One region of the Arthrobacter sp. QXT-31 genome, then DNA from elsewhere that is predicted to be linked to it. Evidence: riboswitches for the same ligand, from Rfam matches in the RefSeq annotation. Region 1 holds a riboswitch; each other region holds the start of a gene.
What was found. Region 1 has a riboswitch for S-adenosylmethionine ahead of BWQ92_RS03300 (bifunctional o-acetylhomoserine/o-acetylserine sulfhydrylase). Riboswitches for the same ligand answer to the same signal wherever they lie in the genome.

Region 1 (2,255 bases):
GGGTGACGTCGTTGGCACCCGCTGATGGCGGCCGAAGTGAAGGGCAGGAAGCGCGTCAGATGGTGACGGCGCCCGCTGCGGTTTCGAACGTGACGGAGAGGATTCCCGGCGTACCGTGCGGGGCCACCCAGTTCACGGCGACGTCTTCCAGCGGCCGTTCCACGGGCTCGCCTAGCCACTCGGTCACGCGCTCGGCGGAGCCCGCGATCGTGAGGGTGGACATCTTCACATTGCTGTCATAGGCGTTGGACGGGTGCAGTTCCGGATCGCCTTCCCACTTCAGCATGTACGGAACCTGGGGGTCCGCGATGAGCCCCAGGATGCCGATCTGCTTCCAGATAAGTTCCCGGCCGTCAGGAAACTTGCGGTTGCCGTTGACGGCGGAGCGGCCGAGGCGCTCCTCGAACGGGGCGAGGTCGTCAACTTCGACGCACCAGCCCATCCAGCCGCCGCCCGCTGCGGACCGGGCCCGGACGGCCTGGCCGAACGGTGCCTTGTCCGACGCCGGGTGGTCCAGGACCTCAACGACCTCAAGGTACTTGTGACCGGCCAGCGGGATGATCATGTTCCGGGTTCCAAACCGGGGGTGCACCCCGCCCTTAACGGCTTCGACGCCGAGGGCGGAGGAGATACGTTCGGTGGTGGCCGCGAGGCCATCGTGTTCACAGGCGTAAGAGACGTGATCCATGCGCATGCCCTCATCTTGGCACTTTGTGACGGGGCTCTCAGCTTAGGGTGCCCTAACATTGCGAAATGTCCAGCTTTTGACGAAATTCTTCACAAAGCTGTGCGCGACGAAGGGCTGTTCCTACACTGATCGCAGGTCATGAGCGCCAGCGAAAAAAGCCCCGGCTCGCTGGCCGGCAACCCTCCACCGCGGCGGGGTGCCCCGGGTGAAGACCTGGCTGCGCGGCGCCCGCCGGGCGGCAAGCGCGGGCCTGTGCCGGGACCAGCACACGCCCCTTCAGCGTCAGGAGCCTGCATGTCCAACGCATGGTCATTTGAAACGCGCCAGATCCACGCCGGCCAGGTGCCCGACGGCGCCACCGGCGCACGGTCCCTGCCCATTTACCAGACGACGTCGTTCGTCTTCCCCAGCGCCGACAGCGCAGCAGACCGTTTCGCGCTCGCCGAGATCGCCCCCATCTACACCCGGATCGGCAATCCGACCCAGGACGCCGTCGAGCAGCGGATCGCCAGCCTGGAGGGAGGGCTTGCGGCGCTGCTCCTGAGCTCCGGCCAGGCCGCCGAAACGTACGCCATCCTCAATATCGCCGAAGCCGGGGACCACGTGGTGGCCAGTCCCAGCCTTTACGGCGGCACCTACAACCTGCTGGCCCACACGCTGAAGAAGTTCGGCGTCTCCGTTACCTTCGTGGCGGACCCGGACGACCTGCAGCAGTGGCGCGATGCAGTCCAGCCGAACACCAAGCTCTTTTTCGCCGAAGTGGTATCCAACCCGCGGCAGGACGTCCTCGACATCGAGGGCGTCTCCCGGGCAGCACACGAAGCCGGCGTGCCGCTCATCGTGGACAACACCCTGTCCACCCCCTACCTCATCAGGCCGCTTGAATGGGGCGCGGACATCGTGGTGCACTCGGCCACCAAGTACCTGGGCGGACACGGGGCCGCCATTGCCGGTGTCATCGTGGATTCAGGAAAGTTCGACTTCGGCAAGGACCCGGAACGCTTCCCCGGCTTCAACACGCCGGACCCCACCTACAACGGCCTCGTCTATGCCCGCGACCTCGGCGCAGGCGGCGCCCTGGGTGCCAATCTGTCCTACATCCTGAAGGCGCGGGTCCAGCTGCTCCGCGACCTGGGCTCGGCGGTGTCCCCGTTCAATGCCTTCCTTATCGCGCAGGGCCTGGAAACACTGAGCCTGCGCGTGGAGCGCCACGTGGCCAACGCCGTGGCCGTGGCTGGCTGGCTTGAGGCCCGGGACGATGTGGAATCCGTCGCCTACGCCGGACTGCCGTCCAGCCCCTGGTATGAGCGCGGCCTGAAGTACGGGCCCAAAGGCACCGGCGCGGTGGTGGCCTTTACCGTGGCGGGCGGTGCCGAAGCCGGCAAGCGCTTCGTGGATGCCCTGGAACTGCACTCCCATGTGGCGAACATTGGCGACGTCCGCTCCCTCGTCATCCACCCGGCGTCGACGACGCACAGCCAGCTGACTCCGGAGCAGCAAAGCGTTGCCGGGGTTGCCCCCGGACTGGTCCGGCTGTCCGTGGGCCTGGAGCACATCGACGACATCC
Region 2 (2,255 bases), 1.9 Mb from region 1:
TCCGCTTCGGCCCGGGATCCGGTCACGGTGGGTTTCAGGACGAACAGCACCTTGACGTCGTCGGGGTTCCGGCCGGCCGCGGCGGCCTCGGCACGGATGGAGTCCCGGTACGCCTTCATGCCGTCCACACCGCGGGCCAGGGCAATGGCCACGTCCGCGTTCGCACCGGCGAAGGCCTTGCCCCGCGGGGAGGCCCCGGCCTGCACCAGCACGGGTTCCTCCGGCAGCGGTGCGGTGTTCAGCGGTCCCCGGACTTTGAAGAACTCCCCGTCGTGGTGGATGGGCCGGACTTTGGTGTGGTCCGCGAAGATGCCCGCCCGGGCGTCCTCCACGATGGCGTCCGGTTCCCAGCTGCGCCAGAGCTTGCGGACGACGTCCACGAACTCCTCGGCCTTCTCGTAGCGGAGGTCGTGCTCGATCTGCTGGTCCAGTCCGTAGTTCTGCGCGGCAAGGTCGCTGCCGGAGGTCACCACGTTCCAGCCAAGCTGGCCGTTGGAGAAGTGCTGCAGCGTGGCCAGCAGCCGGGCCGCGGTGAAGGGCGGATAGAAGGACGCGCTGATGGTGGGCACGATGCCCAGGTGTTCCGTGGCGGACAGCAGGTACGGCACCAGCGCCAGCGGATCGTGTTTGGGCGCAAAGGACGCCTGCGCCAGTGAGACCTCCGCGCTGCCGCCGTAGGTGTCGGGGACGGTTAGCGAGTCCTCGATGATGAACAGGTCCAGCCCGGCCCGCTCAAACTCGCGGACCGCGTGCTGGTAGGGGGCCGGTTTCTTCCAGTCGTAGCCGATTCCGTAGCCGGGTGTCCCCCAGCCCTGGACCCCGAAGCCATGGCCCACAAACCATCCAAAGTGCAGCATGGGAGTCACTGTATTCGCGGTCGGATCATTCACTGCGGCCTGGTTTCATCCGGCGTTACGGCGGGTCATCTCCCGTCATTATCCTCCCGGCCGCGGGCTTTGTAACGGCAACGCGAGCAACCCGGGCAGTCCCATGGATCAGGGAAAGTCGCGGGGTCCGTTACGGAAGATGACGACGGCGGCGGTGCGCGCCGCCGTCGTCAGTGTTACTTTTTTCGGGAGTAATGAGTACCGGCATTAAGCCCTGACTGGCCGGTCGGCAACCCTCCTTCCACGGCGGGGTGCCTCAGGTGAATACTCGGCATATCGACCCCTTCGAGCTGCAAGCGTGAGAAAAGGAGATCCGTCGTGTCAGACGCCCCCGCCGTTGCAACGCTGTCGTCCCAGCAGGATAAACCTGAGGAAAAACTGTCCTACCGCCTCGTCACGGGGCCGGATGACCGGGCGTTCTGCGAGCGTATCTCGGCAGCCCTGGCCGAGGGATACGTGCTGCACGGCAGCCCTGCCGCCACCTTCAACGGCACCACCGTCATCGTGGCCCAGGCCCTCATCCTGCCGGCAGCGATCGCCACCGCAGACGCCGCCGTCGCCACCGCCGTGGACCAGCTGGACTCCGACGAGGACCTGAGCGCGGAAGTTTACGAGGGCCACGCATGAGCTACGCCGGAGACATCACTCCGCAGGACGCGTGGGCCAAGCTTGAGGAGGGCGCCATCCTGGTGGATGTGCGCACCGAGGGCGAATGGGCGCACATCGGCATTCCGGACACCAACGCCACGGAAAATGATCCCCTCTTCATCCAGTGGACCTTTCCCGGCGGCATTCCCAACCCCGACTTCGTCGAGCAGCTGAAGCAGCAGGCCCCCGAGGACACCCGGGTGGAGCTGCTCTTCCTGTGCCGCTCCGGCCAGCGCTCCATCGCTGCCGCCACCGCCGCAACGCAGGCCGGTTTTACGGCCTACAACGTCCTCGAAGGCTTCGAGGGCGAGCCCGACCGCTACGGTGAGCGCACCGTGAACGGCTGGAAGAACCGCGGCCTGCCGACGAACCTGGGAAAGAACTAAATTGACCTTTAACCACGACGCCGCCGGCTGGAGCCCCGATACCCAGGCCGTCCGCGGCGGGCTTGACCGCACCAATTTCCAGGAGACCACCGAGCCTGTCTTCCTGAACTCCGGATTCGTCTACGAGTCCGCCGCCGCCGCCGAGCGCGCCTTCACCGGCGAAGACGAGCGCTTTGTCTACTCGCGCTACGGCAACCCGTCCGTGGCCACCTTCCAGGAGCGGCTCCGCCTCCTCGAAGGCACCGAGGCGTGCTTTGCGACGGCGTCCGGCATGTCCGCCGTTTTCACCGCGCTGGGTGCCCTGCTGGGCGCCGGGGACCGCGTGGTCGCAGCC
Region 3 (2,255 bases), 1.7 Mb from region 1:
AGGACGTTTGGTGAGCCGCCCTCGTGGCGGGCGGGGCCGGTGGCCCAGCTGACGCCGTCGAGCCGGGCCTCGCTCACGGCGCCGCCGCCGGCGAGGTGGGGGGTGCCGGCGTCGAGCCAGTCGGGACGGCCGATGAGGACGCCGGCCCCGAAGGGGGCGTAGAGCTTGTGGCCCGAGAAAGCGAGGTAGTCGACGTCGTCCGCGGCGATGTTGACGCGGCGGTGCGGCGCGAGCTGGGCTGCGTCCACCACGATGCGGGCGCCGTATTCATGGGCCAGCGCGGCGAGGCGGCGGATCGGGAGGATTTCGCCCGTGACGTTGGAGGCGCCGGTCACGGCGAGGAGGCTGATGTCGCCGTGCTCCAGTTCGGCACGCAGGCTGGCGATGGTGGCTTCAAGCGTTTCGGAGGCCACCACGCTGCGGTGCGGCACGCCCTGCCACGGCAGCAGGTTGGCGTGGTGCTCGATGTCCAGGTACAGCACCTCGCCCGTGTGGTGGTGGTCCTCCACGGGCAGGCAGCCGGCCAGCAGGTTGAGGGAGTCGGTGGTGTTCCGGGTGAAGATGACAGCGTCATCGGCGCGGCCCCCCACAAACTCGCGCACGATGTTCCGCGAGTTCTCGTACACGGAGGTGCTGATCTGCGAGGCGTAGCCGGCGCCGCGGTGCACGCTCGCGTAGAACGGCAGGATCTCGTTGAGGTACGCGGAGACGACCGACAGCGCAGGGGCGGAGGCGCCATAGTCGAGGTTTGCGTAGCGGACGTGGCCGCCCTGGATCAGCGGGGCCTGGATCTCGGCGCCGGTGACGGCGGCCAGGGGGCGGCGGGCGGCGGCGAACCGGCCGTCCAGCGCGAGGGCGTCGGGGGTGGAAGCAATGATGGCAGTCGTCATGGGACCTCACTGGGATAAGGACCCCGTGTGACGGGGATCCGCGCTTGCCGGGTCCGTTCCGGATCGGCCTGGTCGTCACCCGGGGCACCCCACCGCGAATGGAGGGTTGCCGGCCAGCTAACCGGGGTTTAGCGCTGGCACTCGTGACCTGTTACGAGATTAGGACATCGGCAGAGCCGATGAAAAAGCCGGTTGGAATGTTAAGCGGATTATTACGCGAACCGGATATCGGGCCTTCTGCCGAAGAAACGACGGCGGCCGCCCCCAAAAGCGGGCGGCCGCCGTCGTAATGTTCAGCGCCAGGGCGGTGGCCGGAGAAACCTAGAGCAGGTCGTCCAGCTGCGGGTTCAGCCGCTTCAGGACTTCCGAGTGCAGGATCGAGTTGGTCGCCAGGGCGTTGCCGCCGAACGGGCCGTCCGTGCCCTCGAGGGAGGTGAAACGGCCGCCGGCCTCCGTCACGATCGGCACCAGCGCCGCCATGTCGTACAGGTTCAGTTCCGGTTCGCAGGCGATGTCCACGGCCCCTTCGGCCACCATGCAGTAGGACCAGAAGTCGCCGAAGGCGCGGGTGCGCCACACATCCTCGGTCAGCTGGAGGAACTCTTCAAGGTTGCCGCGGTCTTTCCAGCCGCCGAGGCTGGAGTAGGAAAGCGAGGCGTCGGACAGGCTGGACACGTTGGACACCTTGAGCCGGGTGGCGGCCGCGAGGGATCGGCCCGAGTAGGCGCCGGCGCCTTTGGCCGCCCACCAGCGCTTGCCGAGCGCCGGGGCGCTGACAACGCCCACCACAGGTTCTCCCTCGTCGACGAGGGCAATCAGCGTGGCCCAGACCGGCACCCCGCGGACAAAGTTCTTGGTGCCGTCGATGGGGTCGATGATCCAGCGGCGGGAACCGTGGCCGGAACTTCCGAACTCCTCACCGAGGACGGCGTCACGGGGACGGGAGCGTGACAGTTGGCCGCGGATTGACTCCTCGGCGGCCTTGTCCGCATCGGTGACCGGCGTCAGATCTGGCTTCGTCTCGATCTGAAGGTCCAATGCCTTGAACCGGCTCATGGTCTGGTCGTCCACGGAATCGGCCAGCACATGGGCAAGACGCAGGTCATCGTTGTACGTTGAAGCGGGTTGGGTCATGGTTCCAAACTACCCTCAAAGGCCCGGCGCGGCGGGGAGGTAGCGGCCGGACAGCGCCGGGGCCGCTAGCCGACGCTGCCGAGTTCCTTGGTTTCCTGGGCCTCAGCGCGCGGGTCGGTGCCCAGCAGGCGGCGCAGGGACGCCAGCCGTGCTGCTCCCGAGGGGCCGGCGTGGCCGGCTTCCACCCACGCGTCCACGCCGCAGTTAACGGCGGTGGCGTCGTGTTTGCAC

Region 2: it holds a riboswitch for S-adenosylmethionine, as region 1 does, so the genes downstream of both, BWQ92_RS11820 (DUF1737 domain-containing protein) here and BWQ92_RS03300 (bifunctional o-acetylhomoserine/o-acetylserine sulfhydrylase) in region 1, are expected to answer to the same signal.
Region 3: it holds a riboswitch for S-adenosylmethionine, as region 1 does, so the genes downstream of both, BWQ92_RS18245 (aminotransferase class V-fold PLP-dependent enzyme) here and BWQ92_RS03300 (bifunctional o-acetylhomoserine/o-acetylserine sulfhydrylase) in region 1, are expected to answer to the same signal.

What each region holds. Positions count from the first base shown of each region.
Region 1 is NZ_CP019304.1:700,023-702,277, reverse strand. It holds gene BWQ92_RS03305 (VOC family protein) at 56-694, opposite strand; SAM riboswitch class IV at 823-939, shown strand; gene BWQ92_RS03300 (bifunctional o-acetylhomoserine/o-acetylserine sulfhydrylase) at 983-2,255, shown strand, end outside.
Region 2 is NZ_CP019304.1:2,624,145-2,626,399, reverse strand. It holds gene BWQ92_RS11825 (NtaA/DmoA family FMN-dependent monooxygenase) at 1-857, opposite strand, end outside; SAM riboswitch class IV at 1,078-1,192, shown strand; gene BWQ92_RS11820 (DUF1737 domain-containing protein) at 1,206-1,514, shown strand; gene BWQ92_RS11815 (rhodanese-like domain-containing protein) at 1,511-1,921, shown strand; gene BWQ92_RS11810 (O-succinylhomoserine sulfhydrylase) at 1,923-2,255, shown strand, end outside.
Region 3 is NZ_CP019304.1:4,014,251-4,016,505, forward strand. It holds gene BWQ92_RS18245 (aminotransferase class V-fold PLP-dependent enzyme) at 1-890, opposite strand, end outside; SAM riboswitch class IV at 926-1,039, opposite strand; gene hisN (histidinol-phosphatase) at 1,212-2,024, opposite strand; gene rsgA (ribosome small subunit-dependent GTPase A) at 2,090-2,255, opposite strand, start outside.